DNA from 2 places in the Spirosoma oryzicola genome. Region 2 is predicted to be linked to the other one. Evidence: riboswitches for the same ligand, from Rfam matches in the RefSeq annotation. Region 2 holds a riboswitch; the other holds the start of a gene.
What was found. Region 2 has a riboswitch for thiamine pyrophosphate ahead of thiM (hydroxyethylthiazole kinase). Riboswitches for the same ligand answer to the same signal wherever they lie in the genome.

Region 1 (15,843 bases), on a different replicon from region 2:
CGTAGGTTTGTACTAGGCTCAGATAACTGAAAGCCCGTAAAAATTTGGCTTCGGCAATGTACCCTTTGCGGACTGAGTCTGGGACAACGGTTGACGTAGCTAACGTTTCAATCAGCAGATTCGAAGAGTTGATGGTCCGGTACGCAGCGGTCCAGACCGCATTAACAAAATCCCCTGAAGCTGAGATGGACTGATTCCAGACGTTGGCTCCCGTGGAGTTATTTCCGTCGTTCTGGCTGAATTCATTGCCGCGCTGTTCGTTGAAAACAATGAACCGTCCTCCGTAATACGATGCGCTGCCGAACTGGGCATAGATGCCGTTGACCTGGGCTAGAATTTTAGCGGGCGTACTGTAGGCCGATTCGTTGGATATGCTGGTCACGGGAACCGCATCCAGAATGTCTTTGCGGCAGGCAGAAAACAGCAATACCGAAAGAGCCGATACGGTTAAGGACTGACTGAAAATGCGGGTAAATTTTTTGTGGAGTAGCATGACAATAAGTGTGTTACGGATTTAGAAGCCAATGTTTACGCCAATAGTGTAGACAGATGCGTTGACCGGAACATTCTGGTCTTTGCCCGAATTGATCGAGTTACCGTTGATGGATACTTCGGGATCGGAGCCGGTGTATTTTGTCATGGTGAACACGTTGGCCGCCTGAACGTAAGCCCGCGCCGACGAAATGACTTTATTAATACCAAGGCGTTCGACGGGAACACGGTAGCCCAGCGCAACATTTTTGAGCTTGATAAACGAGCCATCTTCAACGTTTGTAGCGTTGGCCGATGAGAAGCCGCCCGTGAAGCTGTCCCCCCAAACCAGTTTCGGAATGTCGGTTACCTGGCCGGGCGTAGTCCAGCGATCCAGGATAAAGGTGCCGTTGTTGAAATACCGCTGATCAGATAGCGTAGCCCGGGTCCCGTTGTATAGTTTGTTGCCGCCTGAGAAAATAAGGCCAATGGTCAAATCGAACGGACCGTACGTCAGGTTGTTATTGAAGCCCCCGTAATACGTCGGTAAGGATGGACCTTGAATCCGTCCGTCTGCGTAGTTGTCAATGACCGGCGCGGGGCCACCGTCTAGATACGAGAAGCTTTTGGTAACAGCATTGTACTGAACCGTCTCGTTGTTTCGGTTGATATACAGCTTGTTGCCGTTGGTAGGGTTGATCCCCGCAGTCGGTACGGCGAAAATTGAGCCAACAGAATAGCCAACCCGCGTAATGTTCTGAATACCAAATGTGCTCAGGTTCGTCGGGTAGATGTCGCCCCCGGTACCCAAGGAAGTAACCTTGTTTTCGAGAGTGGCAATGTTGACATTGGCGTTCCAACCAAGTTTTCCTTTGTTAAGCAGGGTAGCGGAGATCCCCAGCTCGATTCCCTGATTGTACAGCGATCCCACGTTGGCGGCAATCGAGTTACCAGGAATCCCTTTGGAAGAGGGTTGAGGAGCGTTTAGGATCAACCCGTCGATGGTATTTTTGTAGTAATCCGCTTCCAGCGTAACGCGGTTATTCCAAAGCCCCAGGTTTAAGCCAATGTCTATTTTTTTGCTTGTTTCCCACTGCAACTCCGGGTTACCCGCTTGCCCGAAAAACAGGCTGGCTACCCCCGCGTAGGTGCCGGAGCTAAACTGCGACAGCGCTGCGTAATCGTTTAGGCTGCTGTTGCCGACAATACCGTAGCTGGCCCGGATTTTGACATCGTTCAGTATCCGAGACAGAGATGCTTGCTTGTAAAAGAATTCTTCCGACAGGTTCCAGCCCACGGAACCTCCGCCAAAATTCCCCCATTTATTGCCCGCTGCCAACGCGGACAGCCCATCCCGACGGAAGTTGAAACTAAACAGGTATTTGCGCTTGTAATCGTAGTTCACGTTGCTGAAAAAAGAACGTATTCCATTTTCAGCGTAGACAGTTGCGGCTGGCGTAATCGTCGTGAAACCGCCCTGATAATTGGTGTAGAACGGATCGGCCAGACCGGTTCGTGTAGCCCCCCATCCATCCACTTTGCGGTAAATTTCTTCATGCCCAATCAGTACTCGCAAATTATGGTCTTCCCGAAAGGTTGTGCCGTAGGAAAGCGTGTTTGTCCAGTTAGAGCGGTAATAAGTCGTGTTGGAATTGGACGCTACACCATTCGTCGAGAAGCCATCTCCACTGTACGGATTTCTGAATTCCTTGTTTTCGACCACATAGTTGTCGAGGCCGTAAACGGTCTTTAGTTTCAGATCCTTTAGTAGTTCAATTTCTGCAAACACGCTGCCGATCAGCGTATTGTTGTCGGATGTATTTTTGTCCAGATCTAAAATGGTTTGCAGGTTATACGCGTTAAAAACACCGAGTGCCGAGCTGTTCGGGCCGTATCCGATATTACCATTCGCCGTGTTGATATTGTACGTACCGTTGACATTGTAGACAGGGACATTGGGCGGAAGAATATACGTCATTCGGGCAAGTGGCTGTAAACCAATGTACTGCGTATTGACACTATTCCCCGACGATGACGCAATGGAGTTAGGCCCAATCGCTCCCGAGTTAGGACCCGCGTTGCTGGACTTACTGTATGTAAGATTCGTACCGATTCGAATCCCTTTTGTCAGTGTATGTTCTAGGTTGACACGGGCGGCATCGCGCTTGAACGTGTTCGTGCGGAGAATACCGTTCTGATCGGAATGATTAAGCGACAGAAAATAACTGGTCGCGTCATTGGCACCCGAAATGCTGATGGTGTGATTTTGAGAAACACCCGTCTGATACGCTACATCATACCAGTTAGTCCCGATTTCACTACCGTCGGCATTTTTACCCAACACAAAACCAGGAGATAGGCCGGCGTTTACCCGCGCTTCGTTTTTTATCGCAACGTAGTCCGCTGGTGCTAACAATTTTGGTAGATTGAAAGGCTTGCTAAAACTCACCCACCCATCATAGCTTACTTTGGTACGCCCTTTTTTTCCTTTTTTCGTCGTGATTACAACGACTCCATTGGCTGCTCGTGAGCCGTAAATCGCCGTGGCAGAAGCATCTTTGAGAATATCAATCGTTTCGATATCCGACGGATTTATGTCCGACAAGGGATTATTTCCTACCGAACCGCCTGCGGAGCCAGTAAAAACCGTAACGCCATCAACGATAAAAAGTGGATACACCGAGGACGTAATGGAATTTATGCCTCGAATTCGGAAAACAGGCGTGTTGTTGAGGGCGCTGCTCGGCTGGACAATATTGACCCCTGCCGCCTGTCCGCCCAGCAACTGATCAAGACTTTGGGCGGGTCGATTTTCTAATTGAGTCGCGTTGATTTTAGCTGCTGAGCCCGTAAACGCTTTTCGACTCTCGCTGGAGTAGCCCGTAACGATCACTTCGCTCAGTTGACGGGTATCTGCCGACAGCGTGATTGCCAGCGTAGCCGCGTTGGTAATAGAAATTTCCTGATTAAGAAAGCCGATGGACGAAACCACCAGTTTTGTCGCGTTCAGTGGTATTTGAAGCGAAAATTTTCCGTCTGCATCGGTTTGCGCACCAATGTTGCTTCCCTGAACAATGATGTTTGCACCAGGAAGCGGTTTACTATCATCTTTGCTGGAAACTGATCCGGTGAGGAGCCGATTCTGGGCTATTACCTGCGTGGAAAAGAGTATCAGCAATAAAGCGATGTGGACGATGAATGTAGATAAAACTTGTGGAGTAGATTTATTCATGTGATGATGGGTATATGCACGAGAAGCGCTACAGCGAACCGCAGCATTCATTGGTCACTAGCCAGCATGCCCTCTCTTGCGATGAATTTTTATCAACTTTATCGACGACTACAATGGCGATCTTCGGGGCGTATAGACGCAGCAATTCCAGCGTACCAGAAAGTTGCGAACGAAGGCGGTGGAGTTTGGTCAGACCCGCGAGTCGGGATTATTTAAAATGTCTGGCGCTAAAAATTTGTCGCCACACGGGAATAGTCCCTGGGTTTCACTCCAGCCAAAGCGGACCTTATCCAATACAGGTTGATTTCACGGGCAGACTAGGCGGATCGGTGACGCGATGATCAGTGGTATCTCGATTGCCAGATACCATTAACTGGAGCGGTAAATTCTGGGGGAAAGGCAGAAAAAGTACGTCTGCCAATAAACGTTTTTGCATTGTATTGTTTGGTTATGTGAAAAAAGAGGCCGGTCCGACGCTTCGTTTACCAGAGCCGTATGAAGTTGACCGGAACAGTTGCCGCTGTTCTGGGTTCACGTCTAGAAGACCTATTGCCGTAGGTCTATCTATGTTGTTATTGCACTTGTTCTGTGGACTCGCTCAGACTAATGACGCCCGGAACCGCATAAAAACGTTGAGCCAGGTTGCTGATGGGCTGCGTTTTCTGCTGCACTTGAATCGTGAGGATACCATTCGCTAAAACGCCGTCTGCCTCGAAGTTGAGCGTTCGGATAAAGACGGACTCATCCTGCGGAACGCTATTGGTAATGTCGCTGACAAAATTGAGCCGGTCGAAGCCAGAGATATGATAAGTCACTTGTATCATTGTCTGTAATTAGGTTTGCTTGAACGTAGATCCGCTAAAAAATAAGGGTTTATTACTTTATAAGATCTATTGATTATGTAGTTTAAAAATCACTACTTGAAAACCTTATCTTTAGTGCACTGTGTTCATGAGTTAAGGGAGTTAGTGTGCTGATGACTGATGATTAGCTGGCAATCAATCTGTGATTATTAGCAGCATTGTCAAAGCAACCGCGTTGATGAATAGGCAAAGGTGAACACGTAAATTTAGTTTTGCAAATAAATGCTATAAAAATGATAATCAGATAGTTATGTTAAAGTCTATAGAGAACCGGGAGTATCATTGAAATAAATCAATTTAGTTTTTAATAGCTCAAAAGGGATTGGCTAATAAGCTTTAGAGTAGTTATAGTGATGATCAGTAGATTGCGGTCGAATCCGTAGTTACAGATCTTAGTGCATCTTCTTGTTTCAAATCAAATGGTAAAAAACAGTTGCCTCTTCTAGCCATTTTTCTGCCGAGCTTTCCTGATAAATAGATTTTATCAATCATGCATTGAAAAAGAAGATATAGTCATTTTCAATATAGTTAGGATTCCTAATTATATTTGTGTCGAACATGTAACGATCTGACGATGACAAGAAAACACAGCCCGTAAAAGCTTACCCGAATAGAAGTCCAATCACCGCACCAGTACGACCAGCTAGTAAAGCACTGGCTGATCTGGATAGGGCAGCACTAACCGAAGCTGCTCTCACACCAATCACGAAGATTATAAATCAACGCTAATTCCTACCAATCATGCAAGTTTCCGTTTTTGATACTTACGTTACCCGTACAGACGGGTCAATTATGCACTTCGACATTCTGGTGCCATCTACGTTGACGAGTGAAGCAACGATTCATGAGTATGGGCAGACCTACTTGGCGACGAAAGGACAAGCCGGGCAACCCCTGGCTGCTAAAGAATGCCGCTTCTGTCACATAGAAGAAGCCGACGAGATGGTGCAGACCAGCATTGCCCAGCAGGGCTTTCACATCATTGAAATGCAGGGCTGCTAACCCGACTAGATCCCTTTTTATCCATTAACCAATGCACAAAAGTTATGAACCATTCACAAATAGTACTGCTACTAATGCTGATCGCCTGGTCAGGTACAACGCTGGCCCAAACACAACAGCCGGGAGCTTCTTATAATAATGCCGACTTTAAGCTGACGTCGGCGAAGGCTGTTTACCAGTCTGATCTGGATATGGTCGTTATGAGTATGCAGGTAAGCGGTCAGGCTGGTCGTACGACACCGAAGCCCGTGGGGGGTACCCAAGGGGCTCCGGTACTGGCCTATGTGTTCCCAACAACACTCAAAGCGCAGGATGTCGGTTTCTCACCCACCGAGGGCATTGTAGCGCTGGCTCTTACCTCGCATCCGGACATGGATGATACCCCACTTTGGGACGAAAATAACGACGGCAACTTTGACAACGACGGGATTGTTTGGCATCCTCACTGGGTAGTCTTGCAGGAAGACAAGCGGGTGCCTGGAGGATTGAGTGTAAAAGCTTTTCGCCGAGATGACAAAGCGGTAGTGCTGCCCAAAACAGCGCCGGGCGTACCACTCTATTTCGATTCGCCGGGTTACGGTGTCGTCACTGCCGATCAAACCATTCGGGTGGCTATTCCAGCGTACCGGATCAATCACCGCTCAGATTTCCGCTTTGACGCTGTTACGTGCTATTTGCAGATGCATCATCCCGCGCACGGCGAAGCAGGGGCTCATCATGAAACGGCTGATAAGCCTATGCTGGGAGTTTACGCTGTATATGGAGTGTTATCAGGCAGTTTGTCGTTACCGTATACCGTAGAAAGAAACTAGAACGATCAATGCCGAATGGGGTTGTTGGTTATTGACCCCATTCGCATCGTTTTTTTGGATAGGGTAGATTTAATAACAGCTTACTGACTTAGCTTAATTTGTATGGAAACATCTTTGTTATCTTTTAGTGACTATCTGACCGCTCTTGTTGAACATCGGCAGTATGTAAAAGTCCAATATTTTACCGAGTTTCACGAACTGATTACGTTGAATGCGCTTATTGTGCATGTTGGCGGGAAGGGAACCAATCAGATGGTTGGTCTTTCTTCAGGAGAGCAAATTCCTTTATCTAAGCTGGTCAGCGCCGGAGGACAATTTGCGCCAAATTTTGAAGGCTACGCGCCTTATTGTGAAACTTGTGATAGTTGAATGAGTGACTCCATATTTAACGTAAACCAACAAAATAGCTCGGTTGATGCCAAAATTGTGGCGGGGCTAGAGCGGATTGGCGAGGTGTTTCGGACATTGCTCTGGCAGCAAAGCCGCATGACCGGCCTAAGTCCAATTCAAATACAAGTGTTGCTGTTTCTTGCCTTTCACGAACCAGCCAAGTGTCGCATAGGGTATCTGGCAGAGGAGTTTAACTTGACAAAACCGACCATCAGTGATGCGGTGAAGGTGCTGGTTCAAAAAGAATTATTGGTACGCGTTGTGGATCCTTTCGACAGCCGTAGCCATAGTTTGCAGTTAACTACCGCCGGTCAGGAAATTGTCGAACAGACGGGTAGTTTTGCCAATGGACTTAGCCAGTTGATTGGTAAAATGGATGGGGGGCAGAAGACGGTGCTTTATGAAAGCTTGTTTACACTTATTTACGGGCTGCACCAGCACGGCCTGATTGCTGTCCAGCGAATGTGCAAAACGTGTGTACACTACCAGTACGATGGACAGATTCATTACTGTGGCTTACTTAAAATTCCCTTGGAGGCAGACCTGCTCCGGTTAGACTGTCCCGAGCACACGCATGCGTAAAGCGGTAAGCTATTTATTGAAAATAGTACGCATAGAAACGGATTTCTTGGGTTAGCTTCTTCGTTTCAAACCTATTGTTCCTACTACCCCAGCCAAGCCAATAGGCCGATCTAATCGAGGTTAGTTTCGGGATCTCCTGTATCGTCCTGTACAAAAGCCGTAGCTTGATGATAATACCAAATAGTTAGGGAACCACGTCATACAAAATAGTCTTTGTTCAAAAAAAAAGAACCGAATAGCGATTCACATTATATAAATCTTATATATTTGCCCCGCTTAACAGCGAAGCTTTAGGGGTGCCCGGACGGGCTGAGAGATCACCCTTTGAACCTGAACAGGATAATACCTGCGGAGGGAAAAGCGCGAATAAAACCGGGTTAGACTCGTTTCATTAGTCTGTCAATTGGCATCTGTGTTTGTGTAACACGGCACTTGTCCCTAAAGCAAGCCGCATCAGTGGTTGCTTCTGACACACTTCGGTTTTCGCACTCATTTCTACGCTTACTTTCTGATTCCGGTTGCCCCTGGCGTTGCGTTTAGCCTCAAACGTACGACTATGACTGTATCCGTTAACAACCAGTCCGTTACTACTTCGCCTACTGCTTCACTTGGAAGCTTACTGACGCAGTTGGAGCTAACTCAAAAGAAAGGCATTGCCGTAGCGGTGAACAACGCTATTGTTCCCCGTACTCTTTGGAATCAGTATCCGCTATCTGGCAACGAAACCATCACTATTTTACAAGCAACCCAGGGAGGATGAGCACGAACCCCAACCGCCCGACGCTGCCCTCGCAGCCGTCCATTACGCGCCAGCCATTGACCGGCTCCCGCAAAATTTACGTGCCCGGCCAGATGCACGACATCCGGGTAGCCATGCGCGAAATCAGTCTGTCCGACACCGTGTCGTATGTCGGCACCGGTAAAATCCGCCAGCCCAACACACCGGTTACGGTCTACGATACGAGTGGTCCCTACACCGACCCCGATGTAGCCATTGATCTGAAACAGGGGTTACCCCGGCTGCGGGAATCCTGGATTACGGATCGGGGTGATGTTGAGCAACTGACGGCTTTTTCGTCGGAGTTTTGCAATCTACGACTGGCTAACGAATCGCTGAACGCCCTGCGGTTTGCCCACATCCGGCACCCTTACCGAGCCCGCGTGGGTCAGAACGTGACGCAGTTGCACTATGCGCGAAAAGGCATCATTACGCCCGAGATGGAGTACATTGCCATTCGGGAAAACCAACGGATTGACTTAATTACCGAGCAGTTACCCGGCTCGCAGGCAGCGTTGCTGCACCAGCATCCGGGTCACAGTTTTGGGGCCAACACACCGAAGGGACATATCACACCGGAGTTTGTGCGGCAGGAAGTAGCCGCCGGGCGGGCCATCATCCCGACCAACATCAATCACCCCGAAAGCGAACCCATGATTATTGGTCGCAATTTTCTGGTCAAGATCAACACCAATATTGGTAATTCGGTGGTATCGTCGAGTATCGAAGAAGAAGTTGAAAAAGCCGTGTGGAGCTGCCGTTGGGGGGGCGATACGCTGATGGATCTTTCTACCGGCAAGAATATTCACGAAACCCGCGAGTGGATTATCCGCAACTGCCCGGTGCCGGTTGGAACCGTGCCGATCTACCAGGCGCTGGAAAAAGTAAACGGTAAAGCCGAAGCCTTGACCTGGGAGCTGTTCCGAGACACGCTCATCGAACAGGCGGAGCAGGGTGTCGATTACTTTACCATCCACGCGGGGGTGCTGCTGCGCTACATTCCCCTAACGGCCCGACGCGTAACGGGGATTGTCTCGCGCGGGGGTAGTATCATGGCCAAGTGGTGTCTGGCGCACCATCAGGAGAATTTTCTCTATACCCATTTCGAGGAGATATGCGCCATCATGAAAGCCTACGATGTGTCGTTTTCGCTGGGCGACGGATTGCGTCCGGGTTCTATTGCCGATGCCAACGATGCCGCTCAGTTCGCGGAGCTTGAAACGCTGGGCGAACTAACCAAAATCGCCTGGAAGCATGATGTGCAGGTGATGATCGAAGGGCCGGGCCACGTTCCGATGCATCTGATTAAGGAGAACATGGACAAGCAGTTGCGGGAATGCGACGAAGCACCGTTCTATACGCTCGGCCCGCTGACTACCGACATTGCTCCCGGCTACGACCACATCACATCGGGCATTGGCGCGGCCATGATCGGCTGGTTTGGTACGGCTATGCTTTGCTACGTAACGCCCAAAGAACACCTGGGGTTGCCGAACAAAAAAGACGTGAAAGATGGGGTAATTACGTACAAGATTGCCGCCCATGCCGCGGATTTGGCCAAAGGGCATCCTGGCGCGCAGTACCGGGATAATGCACTGAGCAAAGCCCGCTTCGAATTTCGGTGGGAAGACCAGTTCAACCTCTCCCTCGACCCTGACACCGCCCGTGAATACCACGACGAAACGCTTCCCGCCGACGGGGCCAAGACTGCCCATTTCTGCTCCATGTGCGGACCTAATTTCTGTTCGATGAAAATCACGCAGGACGTCCGCGACTACGCCGAGCAAAACGGACTAACGGATGAAAACGTGCTGACCCAGGCCATGCAGACCAAAGCGAAAGAATTTACCGAACAGGGTAATCAACTGTACGTATGACCATTAGCCCCTTACACTATATCGTTACCAACCCCGAGCAGGCTCAACTGGCTTGCCAGGGGGGTATCGACTGGATTCAGCTTCGGGTGAAAGACCAGTCGTATGCCGACTGGAAACACCTGGCTCAGGACACGCTGGCGGTCTGCCGTGCGTTCAACGCCCGACTGATCATTAACGACAATCCGAACCTGGCGGGTGAAACCGGCGCGGACGGTGTGCATCTGGGACAAGACGATATGCCCGTTGCCGAAGCCCGGAAGCTGCTGGGCGATGGGTTTATCCTTGGCGGTACGGCCAATACACTAGAACACGTTCGGCAACACGAGCGGCACGGTGCCAACTACGTGGGACTGGGTCCGTTTCGATTCACGCGTACTAAAGAGAAACTAAGTCCAATTCTGGGACTGAACGGTTATCAGACCATCCTGTCGGCACTACGGGGGGAAGGAATCACGACGCCCATTATTGCCATTGGTGGTATCACGCTGGCCGACGTCCCGGCGCTGCGCGAAATGGGATTGTACGGAATCGCGGTGTCTTCAGCTATCAGTAGTTCAGCCAATCCTGTTAGTCAGGCCCGCTTGTTCTGTCAATCTTTTTTACCCAAAACATCTAAACCTCTTGTCGATGAACGCTTCTGAAACCCAACCGCTGGTGCTGGCGGACCGGACATTCACGTCCCGGCTGTTTACCGGAACCGGCAAATTCAGCTCGTCGGAGCAGATGGAGGCTACCTTATTAGCGTCAGGAACCCAGCTCGTTACCGTTGCGCTCAAACGCATCGACGCGCACGACCACCAGGACGATCTTCTAACGCATCTGGCACACCCGTCAATTCAGCTATTGCCCAATACATCCGGAGTTCGGACGGCTCGTGAAGCCGTCTTTGCAGCACAGATGGCCCGTGAAGCGCTGGAAACGAACTGGCTGAAACTAGAAATTCATCCCGACCCGAAGTACCTGCTGCCCGACCCCGTCGAAACGCTGAAAGCCGCCGAAGAACTCGTTAAATTGGGTTTCGTAATTCTTCCCTATGTCCACGCCGATCCTGTGCTTTGTAAACGATTGGAAGATGTGGGCGTGACTGCGGTTATGCCCCTAGGTGCACCCATCGGTTCTAATAAAGGGTTGCGCACGTTGGATTTTCTGGAAATCATCATTGAGCAGAGCCGGGTACCGGTGATTGTTGATGCGGGGCTGGGCGCTCCGTCGCACGCAGCCGCAGCGATGGAACTGGGAGCCGATGCCGTTCTGGTCAATACGGCGCTGGCGGTATCGGGTAATCCGGTTCGGATGGCCACGGCCTTCCGGCTCGCCGTTGAAGCCGGGCGACTGGCGTACGAAGCCCGGCTTGCTCAACCTATTGATTACGCACAGGCGAGTAGTCCACTAACCGCTTTCCTGGACGAATGAGGAACGAAAATAATTGGTTCGATCGGTACGACTGGAATACCGTTCTGCGCGACATTTACGCAACCACGCCCCAACAGGTTGAACAGGCACTGGCGCGGTCCCGGCGTACACTCGACGATTTCAAGGCGCTGATTTCTCCGGCGGCTCAGGCGTACCTGGAACCGATGGCGCAGCTTAGTCATCAATTGACCCAGCAACGTTTCGGCCGGACTGTCCAGCTTTACGCTCCCCTGTACCTTTCGAACGAGTGTCAGAATATTTGTACCTACTGCGCTTTCAGTCTGGACAACAAAATCCGGCGCCGGACGCTAACCGACGACGAAATCCGGCGAGAAGCTGAGGCTGTACAGCAGTTGGGCTACGAACATATCCTGCTGGTGACGGGGGAAGCCAACCAGACCGTCGGCGTACCGTATTTGAAAAACGCCATTCGGCTGCTACGTGAGTATTTCGCTCAGGTGTCGATGGAAGTACAGCCACTCGACCAGCCAGAGTACGAGGAACTAATCAGCGAAGGTTTGAACACGGTACTGGTCTACCAGGAAACGTACCACCAGGCTACGTACCGGAATCACCATCCGAAGGGTAAGAAATCAAATTTTTTGTATCGGATTGAAACACCGGATCGACTGGGCCGGGCGGGAATCCATCGCATCGGGCTGGGGGCTTTGTTAGGGCTGGAAGACTGGCGTACGGATAGCTTTTTTACGGCGGCTCATCTGCAACACCTGGAACGGACTTATTGGCAAACTCGCTACAGCGTTTCCTTCCCCCGTCTGCGTCCCATCGATCTGCTGGAAAACGATATGATTACGGCTAAAACCTTCGAGCGGTGCATGAGCGACCGTGATCTGGTTCAGCTCATATGTGCCTATCGTCTGTTCAACGAAGAAGTTGAGTTATCGCTTTCCACCCGCGAAACGCCCCGCTTCCGCGATCACGTACTGAAATTGGGAATTACCAGCTTAAGCGCCGGATCAAAAACCAATCCGGGGGGCTACGTGGTAGAACCGCAATCGCTCGAACAGTTCGCCATTTCCGACGAACGCAGTCCCGCTGAGATGGCCGAGGTGATCCGACGGCAGGGCTACGAGCCGGTTTGGAAAGATTGGGATAAAACACTGGTACAGCTATGACAGAAGCCGAACTGAATCGGTACGACCGACACATTCGACTGCCCCAGGTTGGCCTGACCGGTCAGCAGCAACTCAAGCGTTCGCGGGTAGCCTTAGTGGGGGCCGGTGGGCTGGGATGCCCAGTGGCGCAGTACCTGACGGCTGTTGGCGTTGGTACGCTGGGTGTTATCGACGGCGACAGCGTGGCCGAAAGTAACCTGCAACGGCAGATTCTCTTTTCGCCGGAACATGTCGGGCAGAACAAAGCTGAGGTAGCCGCTCTGCTACTGAATCGCCAGAATCCGCACGTTCAGGTTGTGGCATACCCTTTTTTTCTGGATAAGACTAATATCCTCAAAACATTAGGTGCGTATGATTTGGTGATCGACGGTTCCGACAATTTTGCGACCCGCTATCTAGTCAACGACGCCTGCGTGCTGCTGAATAAACCGCTGGTGTTCGGCTCAATCTACCAATTTGAAGGACAGGTTAGCGTTTTCAATTATGGAGATGGTCCCACTTACCGCTGCCTGTACCCGGACCCAAGTGAACTGGAAGCCTGCGGAGAAGTGGGGGTGCTGGGGGTATTACCCGGCATTACCGGCTGCCTGATGGCGGCTGAAGCCATCAAACTCATCACGAGTATCGGTGACGTGCTAAGCGGAACCTTACTGACATTCAACGCTCTGACGTGCTCGTTCAATACGTTCTCATTGACTGCCGACCCCAACAACAAAATTATTCAGTCGCTACCCGATCAGCAGCCTGTCTGCAGCCCGGTCGAAGTGGTCGATTCCGTTCCTGAACTGGACGCGGCAACTCTCCTCGACTGGATGGCCCGTCCTGATGCTCCGTTATTGATCGATGTTCGCGAGGCTGACGAATATAGGCGGGATAACCTGGGCGGTACCCTGATTCCTTTGGTAACTTTACATCAGCACCCGGAACGCGTTCCGGCGGACCGACCGGTTGTAATCCATTGTCAGTTGGGTGGACGAAGTCGTCAGGCGGTACAGTTTCTAAGAAAACATGGTTACGCTAATGTGCTGAATCTGGCGGGTGGACTGAACGCTGTTCGGCGGCTAGGTGTAGATTGACGCCCTGATTTGTTGGAGAGCAGCCACGGGGTTAGGGCTTTGCCAAAGCGCTCCCATCAGAGCAGCCCCGTCGAAACCCGCTTGATGGACCAGCCGTACGTTATTGGCGCTAATGCCACCTAAGCCAATCAGGCGAGGTAAAGCCCGATGTCCGTGCTGTTCGCGGATGAGCTTAATCTGCTGGGCCAGCCTGTCTAGCTGAACCGAAGGACCATAGCCGGGCTTGCTAATGCTTGGGAATATCGGACTGTAAAAAACCAGTTCAACCTGACCGGCTAGAGTTGGCCAGTCGTTTAGTTGATGAATACTGGTCGAAAACGGTTTTTCGGAAAGGGGCTCTTCGTTGCCAAACAAACGCATTCGGTCGGCTTCTTTCAGGTGCCAGCGGAACGGAGCGCGAACTTCACCAGGGTTTGGAGCGGCTAGCAACGTACGTGACCGAGCGTTCGTGCTGCTTTTCAGTGAGGTTTCAGCCGCAGCCGAGCGATCATAAAAATAGTCGAGTCCACCAGATAGCAAAGCCAATAGCGTGCTTTCAGATGGACGTTGTCGGTTTTCGTCAGCGATTCCAATAAGCTGAAAAGTAGTCATTGCTTAAATATAACCGATGTCGTTTTATTTTTTAGTTTTATCGACTATGGTTTTAGTTGCGGACCTCAACAAACCTTCCACTGTGCTCTAGCAGTCACTTTGTTAGAAAGTCCGTGTAGAATAAAAAGGGCGAAGACGAAGACAGCTGATTCGCTGCTCCGATGTAGATAACAGTTGGTCTGTACCAATCTCATTTGCCCACAAACACTGGTCTTGCCCTAGCTTCGATGAGCCGTACAAGCAAAATAGCTGAGCCGTAGAAGAAACTAGCACGTTTTGTAAAGATTGATCTTTGTGGCATGAAAACTATCGCAAAAATTCAACTGGGTCAAAACGGACCACTCGTTTCCAAACTTGGTTTAGGCTGTATGCGGATGTCTTCGATCTGGGGCGGGGCTACTCCTGACCAAACCGAAAGCATTGCCACCATCCATGAAGCCTTGGACAGAGGTATTAATTTTTTAAACACCGGCGACTTCTACGGAGCTGGTCATAACGAACTGCTGATCGGCAAAGCCATCAAAGGAAGACGCGACGATGCCTTCATCAGCGTAAAATTTGGGGCTATTTTTCACAACGGTCAATGGTTGGGGATGGATCTACGCCCCGTCGCGATCAAGAACTTTATCAACTATTCCCTGACCCGCTTGGGAATTGACACCATTGATCTCTACCAGCCTAGCCGAATGGATAACAGCGTACCGCTGGAAGACATTATTGGGACGGTTGCCGATTTGATCAAAGAAGGAAAAGTGCGTACCATTGGCGTTTCGGAAATTACGGCTGACCAACTTCGCCAAGCCAACCGCATTCATCCCATTAGTGCGCTGGAGATCGGCTATTCGCTGGCGGATCGTCAAATAGAGAATGATCTGCTGCCTGCCGCTAAGGAATTAGGCATTGCTGTCGTGGCCTTCGCTAATACGGCGGAAGGCTTGTTGACCGGTGAGTTGAATGCCCCGCTGCCCCAAGACGATTATCGAAACCATTTCTCTCGTTTTCAGGGAGACAATTTGATTTATAATCTGGAAAAAGTCGACATCTTAAAGCAACTAGCCAACAGCAAAGGCTGTACGCCAACCCAGCTGGCAATTGCCTGGGTAAAGGAACAAGGCGACCATATTATGCCGTTAGTAAGTATGAGCCGTCGGTCGCGCTTGCCCCAGAATATGGAAGCGATGGCTATTGAATTCACCCCAGAAGAGATGAATACGTTAAACGCTACATTTGCTGTCGGTGCCATACGTGGCGGCACTTACTTACAACGCTAAATGACCAGTCCAGCCGAAATCCTACCCGGTGTGATCTTTTATTCGTACCACTCTGCGGAGCGAAGGGAGAAAGTATGTGTATGGAACCATCACACCTTGATTTTACAGGTTTCAGGCGAGTTTATCCTAGAAACCTCCGGGCAAACCGTTTCGATGACCGGCGGAGACATGCTGCTGATCAGCAAAAACCAATTGGGTACGCTTACCAAAGTTCCGCCACCCGGAGGTAACTATGAAACTATTGTCATATCGTTGCAGGAGGAGCTGCTGCGTAAGATTGCGTTAGAAGAAAAGCTCGAAGCAAACCAGAAGTATACTGGTTTGCTCAATACCTTAATCCCAACCAACG
Region 2 (15,843 bases):
GGCAGAAACAGAGTGAAGGCAAGCCCTGCATTCTTGGGCTGGCAACCGGCTCGTCTCCCAAAACGGTTTACGCCGAACTGATTCGGATGCACCGCGAAGAAGGGCTTAGTTTCCGCAACGTCGTTTCGTTCAACCTGGACGAGTATTACCCGATGGAGCCAAATTCGTTGCAGAGCTACTGGCGGTTTATGCGGGAGCAACTGTTCGATCACGTCGATATTCCTCAGGGAAACTATCACGTGCCGGATGGAACACTGTCGGTTGATAAAGTAGCTGAGTTTTCGAAACAGTACGAAGCCCAGATCGAAGCCGCTGGCGGCCTCGATTTTCAGCTGCTCGGTATTGGTGGTAACGGTCACATTGGCTTCAACGAGCCGGGTTCGCTCATCAACTCGCACACCCGCCTGATGATGCTCGATAATTCGACGCGTGCTGCCGCAGCGGCTGATTTTGGCGGATTGCCCAAAACACCCCGGAAAGCAATTACGATGGGGGTATCCAGCATCCTGAATGCGCGCCGTGTTGTGCTGCTGGCCTGGGGTGAACGCAAAGCGCCGGTTATTCGCGGAGCCGTTGAAGGTTTAGTAACAGAATTGAACCCGGCTTCTTACCTGCAAACGCATCGGAACGCGCTGTTTGTGATTGACACGGCGGCTGCTTCTGAGCTGACCCGCATGAAAACACCCTGGTTGGTGGATTCGGTTGTGTGGGACAATAACATGAAGAAGAAGGCGGTCACGTACCTGTCGCTGGCGCTTGATAAACCGATCCTGAAATTAACGGACCGGGATTATAACGACAATGGAATGAGCGATCTGCTGGCCCAATACGGTCAGTCGTACGATATCAACATTGACGTCTTCAACCAGCTTCAGCACACAATCACAGGTTGGCCGGGTGGTAAACCAAACGCTGATGACACGAACCGTCCCGAACGGGCGCAACCTGCCAAAAAACGCTGCCTGATCTTTAGCCCACACCCGGATGATGACATTATCTCGATGGGGGGCACGTTCCAGCGGTTAGTTGATCAGGGTCACGAAGTACACGTTGGCTACCAGACATCGGGCAACATCGCTGTGGCGGATGACGAAGCCCTGCGCTTTGCTGATTACGTTGTGGATTTCAACAGTAAGTTTGGCATCAATAGCCCCGAAGCTACCCGGATTTTCCAGGATGCGGCTGCATCGCTGCGGGAGAAGAAGGATAGCGAGATGGATACGATTGAGGTGCGCTACGTGAAAGGACTTATTCGGATGGGTGAAGCGAAAGCAACCTGCCGGTTTGTTGGTGTTCCGGTCGAGCAGGCTCACTTCATGAACATGCCTTTCTACGAAACGGGGAAAGTCGCCAAGAAACCGCTTAGCGAGGAAGACATCAAGATTACGATGGCGCTGATCGAAGAAGTTAAGCCGCATCAGATCTATGCAGCTGGTGATCTGGCCGATCCGCACGGTACGCATAAAGTTTGTCTGGATGCTGTTCTCGAAGCTGTTCGTCGCCTGAAAGGAGCCGACTTCATGAAAGAATGCTGGGTATGGCTATATCGTGGTGCCTGGGCCGAGTGGGACATTCACGAAATTGAAATGGCTGTTCCTATGTCGCCTGACCAGGTAACGAAAAAGCGGTTTGGTATTTTCAAGCACCAGTCGCAGAAAGACGGCGTGGTATACCAGGGAACCGACTCGCGGGAGTTCTGGCAACGTGCCGAAGAACGCAACCGGGGTACGGCTGAATTATATAACCGTCTTGGTCTGGCCGAATACGAAGCAATGGAAGCTTTCGTCCGCTGGAAATATTAAGAACAATAGCAATAGTTTTTTGCCCCGTATGAAACGTTTCATACGGGGCTTTTTTATGCTTGCGATAGAGACTCTACGTGGTGTCGGTTTTGAGAAACCGACACGGGTTGATGACGCCAACTGTCGGTTTTGAGAAACCGACACCACACGAGCCGACACCACAAGAACCCATACCAGAGACAAGCTTTACTAGTTGAATGGTACAATGCAGCAATCACACAATATACCGATTTACTTCTGAGTGAATGAAAATGAAGGACTAGCGATATTAAAATATCGAGTAACTAGTTATTGTGATATAGATTTTAGATATAATTGCACCATTATATAATAGTTGTATTATAATTGAACTTCTGTCAACAACATGACAAGACAAAATAAGCAGCGAACGCTTCGGCTATTTGCGCTGCATGAGTTTATTCAGGATCACTTTACAAAATCCGATTGGATCAAGGTAGCGTACCTGACTGACAGCTTGGAACTGATTGAGGATCATCCCCGGCTGTTGCGCAGCCTTGACTTCAAAGATGATGATTACGAGGGGAATAGCTTGCAGGTCTTGTCGAAGTTGCTCAGCGAAAGTAGCAGTAATCTATACGAAATTGAGCGATTTGTGGAGGCTAAAAAAGCAACAATGAGCCGCTCGGTTCGCGTAATACCGGAGTATATTTCTACCGTTCAGGTCGTTGCTCCCGAACGTGTAATTACGTTTGCGCCCGACGTTTTCCGAATACCCGACAAACCCGTTGAGTCAACGGTACTATCCGTAATGATGCCATTTGAAGCTCGATTTACCGGAACGTACACCGCCATTCGAAATGTATGCGCCAGACTGGGCATTGAATGTAGACGAGCCGACGATATTTGGGATAATAGTATTCTTATTCAGGACGTGTTTGATTTAATCTATACCTCAAAAGCCGTCATTACCGATTTTACCGATCGTAATCCAAACGTATTCTACGAAACAGGCGTCGCCCACACGCTTGGGAAGGTCGTTGTTCCCATCACGCAATCGGTCAATGATATTCCGTTTGATCTTCGGCACCACCGCGCTCTGACGTATTTACCCAACGCAGAGGGATTGCTGAAGTTAGAAACCGATCTGGAAAAGAAGTTGAAGAACGTGTTTGGTTAAGGTTTCGTAATCTAGTCGTACCTTCGAAAAACCTGCGTTTCGTAATCTATTCCTGATTCTTATGCAATCGTTTGTCTCGACGAGTACGGCTAACGTTCAATCAACGTCAGTTGCTTCCGGACGTCTGCTATCGCTGGATTTTTTCCGGGGCCTCACGGTAGCGGCCATGATCCTGGTTAACAACCCCGGCGACTGGGGCCATATCTACGCGCCCCTCGAACATGCCGCCTGGAATGGCTGGACGCCCACGGATTTGATTTTTCCCTTTTTCCTGTTTATCGTCGGCGTGTCGATAACTTTTGCGTTGGGAGGAGCCGGAAAATTTGAGAACGAAGGCAAGAAAGGTATTGTCGGCAAGATCGTGAAGCGGAGCGCGACGCTTTTCCTGCTAGGCTTGTTCCTGAATTTCTTTCCTAAATTCGATATTACGACCGTTCGTATACCGGGGGTATTGCAACGGATTGCGCTGGTCTATCTAGCCTGTTCCCTGATCTTCCTGAAAACAACCTCTCGTCAGCAAGTTACGCTATTAGCGGTGCTGCTGATCGGCTATTGGCTACTAATGACGTTGGTACCCGTTCCCGGTGTGGGCTACCCTAACCTCGAACCGGAAACGAATCTGGCAGCCTGGTTCGACCGGACATTGATTACACCTGCGCACGTTTATAAACCCGCTAAAGTCTGGGACCCTGAGGGGTTGCTCAGTACACTTCCCGCTATTGGTACCGGATTGCTTGGCGTACTAACGGGAACGTGGCTACGGGCCGACCAATCTCCAGCTGAGAAAGCTGCCTGGCTTTTCACGGTTGGCTGTCTGACAACGTTAGCCGGGCTCATCTGGAACAGCTTTTTCCCGATTAACAAAGCGCTTTGGACCAGTTCGTTTGTCTTGCTGGCGGGTGGTCTTGCCATGCTCGGACTGGCGATTTGTTATTGGCTGATCGACGTGAAGAATTACCGGCGCGGTGTGCTTCCTTTCGTAGCGTTCGGCATTAATGCTATTACCGTCTTCTTTCTGTCGGGTCTGATTCCCCGCATCATGAACCTCATTCATGTTGATCAGCCGGATGGTACAAAGACTGGCCTGAAAGAGTACTTATATCGCTCATTCATTGCACCACTTTTTTCGGACCCAACCAATGCATCGCTGGCCGGAGCGTTGACTTTCGTGCTCATTTGGTTTGGAATTTTGTGGTGGATGTACCGAAAAAATGTTATTATTAAGGTGTGACTCAGCACACTACCGACCTCAAGTATCAAATCGAACGCATTCTCAATTGGGAGCCGTCATCGCACTGGCGACCCCGTGATTTCGTGCAGTTGAGTGATCGTATCCACACGTACACCCACCAGCGCATCGACGCTTTGGAACTACAAGTGTTTTGGCAAACATCCGAAGCGCCCTCTCCTGATTTACTGAATGCCTTAGCCTGCTTCGCAGATTATACGGACTGGGACGATTTCTACGAACGCAATTCTTACGGTACTGTTGATGTAGAGGATGGCGTAGCACTGACCCATCCACCCATGTGGGAAATCCCGATTAAATGGGTAATTGCCATTTGCTGGTTCTCGGTGATAGCCTCCGTTATCGTTGCCATTTTGTTAGTGTGTAAGCGATAAACGTTTCGTCTACCTTTGTCGTTATTACCATATACTTTAGTTACAGAACTATAACCTTATATCAAACGACCGAATGGTACGTTTTCCGCTTACACTGGGTATGTTGCTCGGTGTTACAATAGCTTTAGCGCAGTCCGCGCCTAAACCAAAATCGCCGGCTCCTAAAACGGCAATTTCACTAAATAGCCCCATCCCGACCGACCCGGCCGTAAAAGTCGGTAAGTTGCCCAACGGCTTGACCTACTACATTCGTAAAAACGCCGAGCCGAAAAACCGGGCCGAACTGCGTCTGGTCATCCGGGCGGGGTCGGTACTGGAGAATGACAATCAACAGGGCCTGGCGCACTTCATGGAGCACATGGAGTTTAACGGCACAAAGAATTTTCCGAAGAATGAGCTGGTTAACTTTCTGCAATCGTCGGGAGTACGTTTCGGCGCTGATCTGAACGCGTATACGGGCTTTGACGAAACGGTGTATCAGTTGCCTGTCCCGACCGATTCGGCCAACGTATTCCGGAAAGCGTTTCAGATTCTGGAAGATTGGGCGCACAACGCAACCATTGATCCGACAGAGGTAGATAAAGAGCGTGGGGTTATTCTGGAAGAACGGCGGCTTGGACGCGGGGCCGGACAGCGCATGCGCGACGAGTACTTTCCAATTCTGCTCAATAACTCGCAGTACTCGAAGCGTCTGCCCATCGGCACCGAACAGGTATTGACGACCTTCAAAACCGAAACCCTTCGCCAGTTTTACCAGGATTGGTACCGGCCCGATCTGATGGCTGTCATTGCCGTTGGGGATTTTGATACAAAGGAAGTCGAGGGAATCATCCGCGAAAAATTCGGACGTATTCCGGTTGTCAAGAATCCCAAACCGCGTATCGAATACGATATACCGGCGCATAAAGACACGAAAGTTGCTATCGTGACGGACCCCGAACAGCCTAACACGGTGATTCAGGTCATTTATAAGCGTCCCGAGATCAAGGAAAAAACGTTGAACGATCTGCGGGAAAGCATCAAACGCGGTTTGTTCAACACGATGTTGGGTAACCGGATTCAGGAATTGACGCAACAGGCTGATCCTCCGTTCCTGGGTGGTTACAGCAATTACAGTGATTTTCTGGGGAACTTGGACGCGTTTACGTCTATTGCGGTGGCCAAAGAAGGGAATGTGGAGCGCGCTATTCGGGCAGTGCTTGACGAGAATGCGCGGGTCAAGCAATTTGGTTTTACGGCTACTGAGTTAGCACGGGCCAAGCAGGAATTCATGACGAACGTTGAGCAGGCATACAGCGAGCGTGACAAAACTCGTTCGGTCAATTACGTCAATGAGTACGTTCAGAATTTCACAGACAAAGAACCGTACACCAGCATTGAGTTTTACTACAACTTCCTCAAAAAAGAGCAGGATGGTATCAAGTTGCAGGAAGTCAATGCGTTGGTCGATCAGTTTATCCACAACGACAATCGGGCAGTTATCGTCATGGCTCCCGAAAAAGACAAGGCTAAACTACCAACGGTTGAGCAAATCCTCAGCTACGTTGACAACGCTGGAAAAGGGCTGACCGCTTATGATGATAAAACCATCGACAGTCCCTTGCTGACTACGCAGCCAACCGGTTCGCCCGTTGTGAGCGAAAAGCAGATCAAGGATATTGATGTGACCGAATGGACGCTTAAAAATGGCGTTCGGGTGGTCTTGAAGCCGACGAATTTTAAAAACGATCAGATTCTTTTTTCTGCCAGTAGCTTTGGTGGAACCTCGCTCTATGACCTGAACGATTTTACGTCGGCGCGGTTCTCGTCCACGTTGGCAGCCATGGGCGGAACGGGGGCTTACAACCAGGTTCAGTTGGGTAAATTTTTGTCCGGTAAGCAGGTTAGCGTGTATCCCTACGTAGGTGAGTTGAGCGAGGGCGTCAACGGAAGCGCAGCTCCGAAAGATCTAGAAACGGCGCTGCAACTGTTGTATAGTTACTTCACACAGCCTCGTAAAGATCCGGACGTAGTAAAAGGTTTCCTGTCTAATCAGCGGAGTGCTTTACAAAATCAGATCAATACCCCAACACCCGCGCGGGTGTTTCAGGATACGGTGCAGGTGACATTGGGTGGTAACAATCCCCGTCGTCAGCCCCTCAAGCCAGAGGATTTGGACAAAATTGATCTGGACAGAGCATTGAAAGTCTATCAGGAGCGCTTTGCGAATGCCGGTGATTTCACGTTTTATTTCGTCGGTAATTTCAAGGAGGACCAGCTTAAGCCGTTAGTTGAAAAATACCTCGGCGGTTTACCATCAACCGGTAAGGCTGAGAAGTTTAAAGACCTTGGCATTCGGATTCCTTCTGGCCAGATCAGCAAAACGGTGTATAAAGGGCTTGATCCAAAAGCAAGCGTTCAACTGGTTTACAGTGGTGATCTTACCTGGTCGCCCGAAACGACAACGCAACTCGATGCACTCGCCGAAGTGCTTGAAATCAAACTGATCGAGAAGCTTCGCGAAGAAGAGAGTGGCGTCTACGGTGTAAGCGCCAATGCGGCCTACAGCAAATACCCCGTTCCGCGCTATACCTTCCGGATTGGTTTTGGTTGCGCCCCCGACAATGTCGAAAAACTGATTGCCAAAACGCAGGAGTTGATCAACGACCTGAAACAGAAAGGGGCGTTACCCACCGACATTGCCAAGTTCAAGGCCGAAACCCAGCGCGAAACCGAAGTGCAGTTGAAAGACAATCAGTTCTGGCTCGGTTATTTACAGAATCAGTACTACAATGGGGATGCTCCCGATGAAGTGTTGCACGAAAAAGAGCACTTGAACAAGGTAACCGTTGAAAGCACGAAAGAGTCTGCCAACACCTATTTTGGGTCAAACTACATTCGTCTGGTGCTGATGCCGGAGAAAAAGTAACGGCAAAGGTAGACCTGCTGAGAGCGGCAGCCGGTACGGATCGATCTGTACCGGCTGCCGTTTTTCTTTTACCAATGTTATCGCCTACCTTTGCCCGACAACTTTAGGGGTGTCTGGCCTGCGTGGACCAGACTGAGAGAATACCCTCACTACCTGATGCAGCTTGTACTGCCGTAGGGAAAAGTTAAGGCGCATACGTCGCTACCTCTCCTCTAAAGTTGCTGTTTACTAACTCTTTCAACAGCAACATGTATTTGTCATCACAATCGATCTGGGCCGACATAACGCGAATTCGCGATCAGGCTCCACTTGTCCACAGCATTACCAACTTCGTGGTCATGAACAACACGGCGAATGCCCTGTTAGCGCTGGGTGCTTCGCCCGCGATGGTTCACGCACCGGAAGAAGTAGACGATTTCGTGGCTATCGCGAGTGCGCTGGTCGTTAACATCGGTACGCTGGATGCCACCTTCGTTGCGGGTATGAAACGCGCCATGCGCCGGGCAAAGGAGTTGGGCAAACCTATCATTTTCGATCCCGTCGGTGTTGGCGCTACGACTTACCGTAATACCGTCAGCGCCGAATTGTTAGCGCTGGCTGCGCCCGACATCATTCGTGGTAATGCTTCCGAAATTATGGCACTGGCTGGACTGAACGCGCAGACAAAGGGAGTTGACAGCCTGTACGGGTCCGATGCCGCCGTAGACGCTGGTCGGCGGTTGAGTTCGGTGTGGGGTTCCGTTGTGGTCATCAGTGGAGAAACGGATTATATTATCCAGGGTGAACAGACCGCAACAATTGATAATGGTCACCCACTCATGACCAAGGTAACGGGTATGGGCTGTACCGCTACGGCGCTGGCTGGTGCATTTGCGGCTGTCGACACGGATTATTTTCAGGCCGCTACCCAGGCGATGGCTGTCATGGGAATAGCAGGCGAATTAGCTGCGTTGAAAAATCCGGCACCAGGTAGTTTACAGCTTAACTTTTTGGATGCGCTGTATGGGTTAACAAAATCGGATATTGTCGAACGGCTTAAATTAACCATACTGTGAGCCCGCTGTATCTGGTCACCGACAGCCTGATTGCGCGGGCGGCAGGCCACACGGTACCCTTCGTAGTGGAAGAAGCGTGTCGGGCGGGTGTGAAGTGGGTGCAATTGCGGGAAAAGGAACTGTCAACGCGAGAGTTTATGGTTGTGGCAGCGGAGGTTAAACGCATTACACAGCACTACGGCGCTAAACTGATCATCAATGATCGGGTTGATGTGGCTTTGGCCGTTGATGCTGACGGTGTCCACGTCGGTCAGGACGATATGCCGTCCATAATGGTTCGTTCGCTGATTGGACGGGGAAAGGTGATTGGTTTATCCGTCAATAATTTAGCCGAGTTACAGACGATAACGGATGCCGATGTCGATTACCTGGGCGTCGCAACTGTGTTTCCAACGGATACAAAACAGGACACGTCCAGTTTACTTGGCTTGGACGGGCTGCGGGCAATCTGTGCCCAGACAAACCTGCCGACATTTGCCATCGGTGGTATCAACGCATCCACTATTCAGCAGGTAATGCAAATGGGCGTAACGGGTGCCGCGGTTGTCTCGGCTATCTGTGGCCATCCGTCTCCTTACGAAGCTACCTGCGCGCTTATCCAACTCATTGACGAAAGCGTATGAAAACTTACACACGTACATTGACCATTGCCGGTTCCGATAGTGGAGGGGGAGCCGGTATCCAGGCCGATCTGAAAACGTTTTCGGCGCTTGGCTGCTACGGCATGTCGGTGCTGACGGCGCTGACAGCTCAAAATACCCAGGCCGTGACGGATATTTTAGCCGTACCAGCTGCCTTCATCGCTGAGCAGTTGAAGGCTGTCCTGAGCGACATTGGTACTGATGCAGTCAAAATAGGCATGTTGCATACGCCGGAAGTGATCAGGCAGGTAGCCGAAACCCTAACCGAATTTGAGGTAACCAATATTGTGCTTGATCCTGTGATGGTGGCAAAAAGTGGGGATAAACTCTTGCAGGACGAAGCCATTGACGCCTTACGAAGCTATTTGCTACCCATTGCTTCGATTATTACACCCAACTTACCCGAGGCAAGTGTGCTGTTAGGCCGACCGGTTGAAACCAAGTCTGATATGTACCCGGCGGCTGTCGATCTGGCGAAACTTTGTCCCGGTGCTATTCTGGTAAAAGGCGGTCACTTGGATACGGTTGAGAGCACGGATCTGCTGTATATTTCCGGGAGCGAACAACACCAGTTCCAAACGGAGCGCATACCCACCAACAACTCACACGGAACGGGTTGTACGCTTTCGTCGGCTATTGCAGCCGGTCTGGCTAAGGGGCTGTCGATGGTTGAGGCTGTAGGTGCAGCTAAGGCTTATCTTACGCAGGCGCTTCAGGCTGGGGCCGACTATCGACTGGGACACGGACATGGGCCAGTTCATCATTTTTACAGCATTTGGCAATAAAGCTATGACGTTTACGGACCAACTTTGGCAGGAGATCGCTCCTGTGTACGAAGCCATTCTGAGCCACGGTTTTGTGGAAGAGTTAATGGCAGGTAGTCTACCATCGCCCACATTTCAGTATTACATTCAGCAGGATGCGCTTTATCTGGCTGATTTCAGTCGGGCGTTGAGCCAACTGGCCGCTCGCTCCGCAAACCCAGACGATATGCTTCAGTTCACGCAGTTCGCCCAGAATGCAATCCTGGTGGAGCGCGCGTTGCACGAAACGTATTTTTCGCTGTACGCCATTGAGCCGGAGACAACCAAGATGCCGGCTTGTTTTGCTTACACCAATTATTTGCTGGCAACGACATCCTTGCAATCCATTGCCGTAGGGGCAGCCGCTGTACTGCCTTGCTTCTGGATTTATCGGCAGGTAGGCAAGTACATTTACCAGCAGGCCATTCGGGAAAATCCGTACCGCGCCTGGATAGACACCTACGCCGGTGATGCGTTTGATCAGTCGGTGACGCAAATGCTCCGGCTAACCGATCAGTTTGCCGAGCTAGCAAGCCCAACCGAGCGGGCGAACATGCAGGAGGCTTTTCGGGTGTCGAGTCGGTTGGAGTGGTATTTCTGGAACGATGCGTATACCCAAAATCGATGGCTCGTTTGAGTGATCGTTGTGGTGTCGGGTGAGTGGTGTCGGTTTCTCAAAACCGACACTTGGCAGCAATACCTCTTGTCGGTTTTGAGAAACCGACACCACTCGAATTCAGGCCCAACCCGACACCACACCACAACTAAGCTATTCTTCGATCAAAGCCTCTATCGTTTTTAGCATACTTGGCAACTTTTCGTGGGCGTTGTTACAAAGGATGATCACTGTTTTGTCGGCGTTGATGTACCGGATAATCTGCGTTTTGTAGCCGGGATTGTCGCCATCATGCCATACAATCTTACCCAGTTTATCGCTCTGTCTGAGATTCCAGCCAAAGCCATACGGTGACAAGGTCCCATCATTCAATTTAGCCGGGGTGAAGGCATCGGTTAGTGTCTGCTGACTAACCAGACGATTAGCGTACAAGGCCCGGTCCCATTTCAAAAGGTCGCCAGCCGTAGAACTAACACGACCCGGCCCTTTGCGGTTTCCTAGCCAAATCGAGTAATCGAACTGCGGGAATGAGTCGGCCCGGACGTATCGCTTTTTTTCTGGAACGTACATATGTCCCCACGCCATGTTCGCTAGTTTGCGTTTGTCCTCACCCGTGCGAATATCCGTTTGCGTCATATTGACCGTCTTAAAAATCCGCTCCCGGCAAAATTCAACGAAATCCTGCCCTGACGCTTTTTCAGCAATGCTTGCCAGCAGCATATAACCAGTGTTGCTGTAGGTATATTTTTCGCCCGGTTCAAACAGCCGGGGTGGGTGGTATTGAATCAGGTAAGTGATGTTATCACCATTGTTCGCCACTTTGCTCTTATCCCAATGCTCGTCCATTACCGCCTGATAATCGGGTAACCCCGATGTGTGGTTCAGCAGATGACGAATTGTGATGCCCGGATACGGCAATCCCGGAATATATTTTTCGATCAGGTCGTCATAGTGCAGCTTGCCTTGTTCGTTGAGCATCATAATCGTCATAGCCGTGAACTGCTTCGAGACAGAGGCTAGCTCAAAAATTGACGAAAGGGTGATTGGCTCCTTTGTGTCAAAACTCTTGTAGCCGAACGCTTTCTGATAAACGGGTTTTCCTTTGTCAGCAATAAGCACGACACCGCTAAAATCAGGAGCACTGGCAAAAAGTGAGTTGAGTTGCGCTTCCAGTTGAACTGATGAGCCGGTTCGTGGTCGACTACAGGAAACGAAAAATACGGTCAGGCAGGATAAAGAAGTAAAGAAGCAGTGAACGAGAAATTTCATCAGTGGCAAACAATGGGATGGCTAAAAATAGCCATTCCCGTAGCATTCGCGGTGAAACGCGGAAACAATCTTAGCTACCTGCCTCGATTTGCCGTTTTTGTCCTATTGTTGAGCCTCCCGGTGGCGCAGTTCATGGTAGGCATCTTCGGTCATGCCCAGTTTCCAGTAAGCCGCTGCATGTAGCTCGTGGTTCGCCAACCGGTGTTTCATGCGCAGATAATCCCGAATTTCCTTGGTCGCCATGACTTCCGTAGCTACCCAGACAAAGCGGGTTTGCTTTTGCGCATCGGGGATGACAGTTTCGAAAATAGCTTCCTGCAACAGGGAGCTTTTACCCGCTTCAATACCGTTTCGGTGCAACCAGTGCAATTGAATATCCGCATCATACTCTAGTGGTTGTTCCTCGGTTTCATCGGGAATTTCGACAAAGGCTACTCCCTTGGCGGTAGCGGGCAATTGCTCCAGAATAGCCCCGATAGCTGGTAAGGCGGTTTGGTCCCCGGCCAGTAAATACCAGTCGGCTTCCCGATAAGCAATGTTGGGTCGCAAGGCTACACCCAGGTAATTACCGATCTGAACGTGCGTGGCCCAGGCCGAAGCAGGACCTTCATCGCCGTGAAGAACGAAGTCAATCGCTAACTCACCTGTCTGCGGCTCGAAAGACCGTACGGTATACGTCCGAACTGTCGGGCGGCTTTCGTCGGGTACTGGTAAAGGCTGCCCATTCGCATCGAACGTTGGCAGTAGAGGCTTTTCCTGACCCGGTTGGGGGAGTAAGATTTTAAGGTGGATGCCGGGCATCAGGCCAGACAGGCCAATCAGGCCGTCGCTGGCTACCACAACCCGTCGCATGTGCGGAGTGATGTCGCGGACGTGAACAACTTGGGCTGATTCGAGGATAATAGGCCGTGGCGCTCTTGTGTTCATGAGTAGTATGATCCTTCTGGGTATTGTAGATTGTTTAGAATAAATCTAAACTGAGTATTTGTTAATTAAAAGCCATTGGAGAATAAAGATTGAAAATAGTTGTTGAGTCTATCCAACAACCGGACAGGCTATGCAGTCTGGTTTGTCAAAAAGGCTTAAATTTCCCGAAATTTCCCAGTTTCGGCCCTTGAGTGGGTTTCGACTCAATTTGAACGAATCATTGTGAGTGCTACCAAACCTGAGCTTCGGACAGTTAATGTAATACGGTACGGCAAACCGTTGCGCGAAGGCGGGTCATTGCCAGCCCTGGTTGAGGCTGATGATGATTTCCTGTACGTGCTGAAATTTCGCGGGGCCGGGCAAGGTACGAAGGCGCTTATTGCCGAACTGATCGGTGGTGAAATCGCGCAATTGCTTGGGTTACGGATACCTGAACTTGTCTTTGCCAATCTGGATGAAGCCTTTGGCCGAACCGAGCCCGACGAAGAAATTCAGGATTTGCTTCGAGCCAGTGAGGGGCTTAATCTGGCGCTTCATTACCTGTCGGGCTCCATTACATTCGATCCGCTGGTAACAACCGTCGATCCGCTACTGGCTTCGCAAATTGTTTGGCTCGACTGTTTGATTACAAACGTTGATCGAACTGTGCGTAACACGAACATGCTTATTTGGCACAAGGAATTGTGGCTGATCGATCATGGCGCATCACTTTATTTTCACCATTCCTGGCAAAACTGGAAAGAGCAAAGCCGCCGACCATTCGCGCAGGTCAAAGATCATGTGTTGTTACCACAGGCGACCGAACTCGATGCGGTTGATGCACAATTCCGGCAGATTCTTACCACTGAGCGTATTGAGGCAATCGTTGCGTTGATTCCCGACGAATGGCTCACCAATGAATCCATGCCCGAATCGGCAGATGAACAGCGGCAGGTATACGCCCAATTTTTAGCGAACCGGGTTGCCACATCAGAATTATTTGTCAAAGCAGCAAAGGAGGCTAGAAATGCACTTGTTTGAGTACGCCGTTATTCGGGTTATGCCACGCGTTGAGCGAGAAGAGTTTCTGAATGTTGGCGTTATTGTGTATTGTCCAGCACAAGGCTTTCTGAAAACGGTATTCGAATTAAACGAAAATCGGCTTCGGGCTTTTTCCGCTGAGCTGGATATTGAGGAACTTCACGATCGTCTACGCGCTTTTGAGCGAATCTGTGCCGGACGCAAAGAGGGGGGAGCCATTGGCCAATTGGCGATAGCATCTCGCTTTCGCTGGCTAACGGCTATGCGCAGTACAGTAGTACAGACCTCGCCTGTCCATCCAGGTTTATGTACGGATGCTGGCGAAACGCTGGCTCGGCTGTTTACGCAGCAAGTTCTCTAAGCGAACCGGGCAGATGCGAAATCAGCTACTTTCGTTTTTGTGTCATTTCATGCCTATGTCCTTATCCATTCCGAAAAAGCTTATCGGTATGCTATGTGCTTTAGCGACCGTCAGTTACGGGCAGCCCCGGACTGATGCTTTTCTAACCAAATTGTTTGCTACCAACCAGAATCCGGTCTTTCAGGAAGTCATCAAGCATCCTGATACCTACCGATTGCAACTAATTTATACCCGGATCGACCGCGACAAGCGGAACAAGCCGTCGTTTACGAATTATTATTTCAACGTTGACAGCACGAGTTACTTCAATCCGGCGTCTACGGTGAAATTGCCCTTAGCGCTTCTTTCGCTGGAAAAACTGAATAACCTCAAAAATCCGAAGGTGACTAAGTTTACGGCTATGCAAATTGACAGCGCCTACAGCAAGCAGACAAAGGAATGGCACGACGAAACTTCCAAAACGGGTTATCCTTCCATTGCGCATTTTATCAAAAAAGCATTTCTGGTTAGCGATAACGATGCCTACAGCCGGATGTACGAGTTTGTTGGCCAGCGCGAAATCAATCGATCACTGCACGCGAAAGGGTATCTGGATACGCGCATCACACACCGATTTGTGCGCATGACGCCCGACGAGAACCGGCATACCAACCCGGTTCGGTTTATTCAGAATGACGGGACAACGATCTACGCGCAACCTGCTGCCTACAATACCGATCCGTTCGATTTCAGCCGGGTGACGACGTTAGGAAAGGGTTACTACGCCGGAGATAGTTTGGTACACCAGCCGTTTGATTTTACGGAACGAAACAAGCTACCGCTTCCTGCCCTTCAACAGCTGTTGCAATCGGTACTGTTTCCGGCTTCGGTTCCGGCGCAAAAGCGATTTAACCTAACACCCGACGATTACCAGTTTCTATACCAATACCTTTCTCAGTATCCGGGCGAAACCAATTACCCAAAATACGATACTAAGCAGTACTACGACAGTTATGTAAAGTTCTTTTTTATGGATAGCCTGCACCGCCAAATGCCGGAGGGCGTTCGGGTGTTCAACAAAGTGGGCTGGGCGTATGGCTTTATGACGGATGTATCGTACGTGGCCGACTTTCGGCACAACGTTGAGTACATGCTGACGGCTACGCTTTACGTAAATAGCGACGGCATCCTGAACGACGATAAATACGAATACGATCGTATCGGTCATCCATTTCTCTATCAGCTCGGCCAGACAATCTACCAACATGAATTGAAACGTAAGCGCCAACACACGCCTGATCTGAGTGCTTTTCGTGTTCCGTACGAAAAACGCCGGACTGATGACCGTCCGGTGATTAAGGATGTAGATAACTAAGCGAGTGGTTGTCAGAACCGCCACCGTGTCTGAATCTTGACTTCGGATTTATGCGGGGCATTGATCTGGTCAAGGTCGGAGCCAACCGTTTGCTGATTAATTAAATCCGTCCGTGACCAGCGCAGCCAAATCGTCACATGTCGGTTCAGATTATACTGCGCCAGTAGATAGTGCCGAAAGCCGCGATTGTAATAAGCGGGAAACGAGAAAGCGTACAGGACATCACGCTCGTAAACGTACTGCCGACTGTCGTAATCGTCGGTTCCAAAGAGCGCGATTCGGCCACTTAAACTTAGCTTTCGCAACTCCAACGTAGCATCCTGAAC

Region 1: another riboswitch for thiamine pyrophosphate. It lies ahead of thiS (sulfur carrier protein ThiS); the one in region 2 lies ahead of thiM (hydroxyethylthiazole kinase).

What each region holds. Positions count from the first base shown of each region.
Region 1 covers NZ_CP089541.1:160,467-176,309, reverse strand. The annotation lists gene LQ777_RS26970 (RagB/SusD family nutrient uptake outer membrane protein) at 1-493, opposite strand, end outside; gene LQ777_RS26965 (SusC/RagA family TonB-linked outer membrane protein) at 515-3,703, opposite strand; gene LQ777_RS26960 (hypothetical protein) at 4,276-4,527, opposite strand; gene LQ777_RS26955 (DUF2024 family protein) at 5,308-5,568, shown strand; gene LQ777_RS26950 (hypothetical protein) at 5,613-6,380, shown strand; gene LQ777_RS26945 (hypothetical protein) at 6,483-6,749, shown strand; gene LQ777_RS26940 (MarR family winged helix-turn-helix transcriptional regulator) at 6,750-7,352, shown strand; TPP riboswitch at 7,635-7,726, shown strand; gene thiS (sulfur carrier protein ThiS) at 7,909-8,112, shown strand; gene thiC (phosphomethylpyrimidine synthase ThiC) at 8,109-10,007, shown strand; gene LQ777_RS26925 (thiamine phosphate synthase) at 10,004-10,648, shown strand; gene LQ777_RS26920 (thiazole synthase) at 10,635-11,420, shown strand; gene thiH (2-iminoacetate synthase ThiH) at 11,417-12,556, shown strand; gene moeB (HesA/MoeB/ThiF family protein) at 12,553-13,632, shown strand; gene LQ777_RS26905 (thiamine phosphate synthase) at 13,618-14,223, opposite strand; gene LQ777_RS26900 (aldo/keto reductase) at 14,523-15,494, shown strand; gene LQ777_RS26895 (helix-turn-helix domain-containing protein) at 15,495-15,843, shown strand, end outside.
Region 2 covers NZ_CP089538.1:5,621,748-5,637,590, reverse strand. The annotation lists gene nagB (glucosamine-6-phosphate deaminase) at 1-1,802, shown strand, start outside; gene LQ777_RS23805 (hypothetical protein) at 2,167-2,940, shown strand; gene LQ777_RS23800 (acyltransferase family protein) at 3,002-4,171, shown strand; gene LQ777_RS23795 (hypothetical protein) at 4,168-4,563, shown strand; gene LQ777_RS23790 (M16 family metallopeptidase) at 4,637-7,471, shown strand; TPP riboswitch at 7,567-7,668, shown strand; gene thiM (hydroxyethylthiazole kinase) at 7,720-8,526, shown strand; gene thiE (thiamine phosphate synthase) at 8,523-9,149, shown strand; gene thiD (bifunctional hydroxymethylpyrimidine kinase/phosphomethylpyrimidine kinase) at 9,146-9,952, shown strand; gene tenA (thiaminase II) at 9,957-10,607, shown strand; gene LQ777_RS23765 (serine hydrolase domain-containing protein) at 10,740-11,855, opposite strand; gene LQ777_RS23760 (siderophore-interacting protein) at 11,958-12,782, opposite strand; gene LQ777_RS23755 (HipA family kinase) at 13,005-13,802, shown strand; gene LQ777_RS23750 (DUF3037 domain-containing protein) at 13,789-14,163, shown strand; gene LQ777_RS23745 (serine hydrolase) at 14,219-15,517, shown strand; gene LQ777_RS23740 (ComEA family DNA-binding protein) at 15,529-15,843, opposite strand, start outside.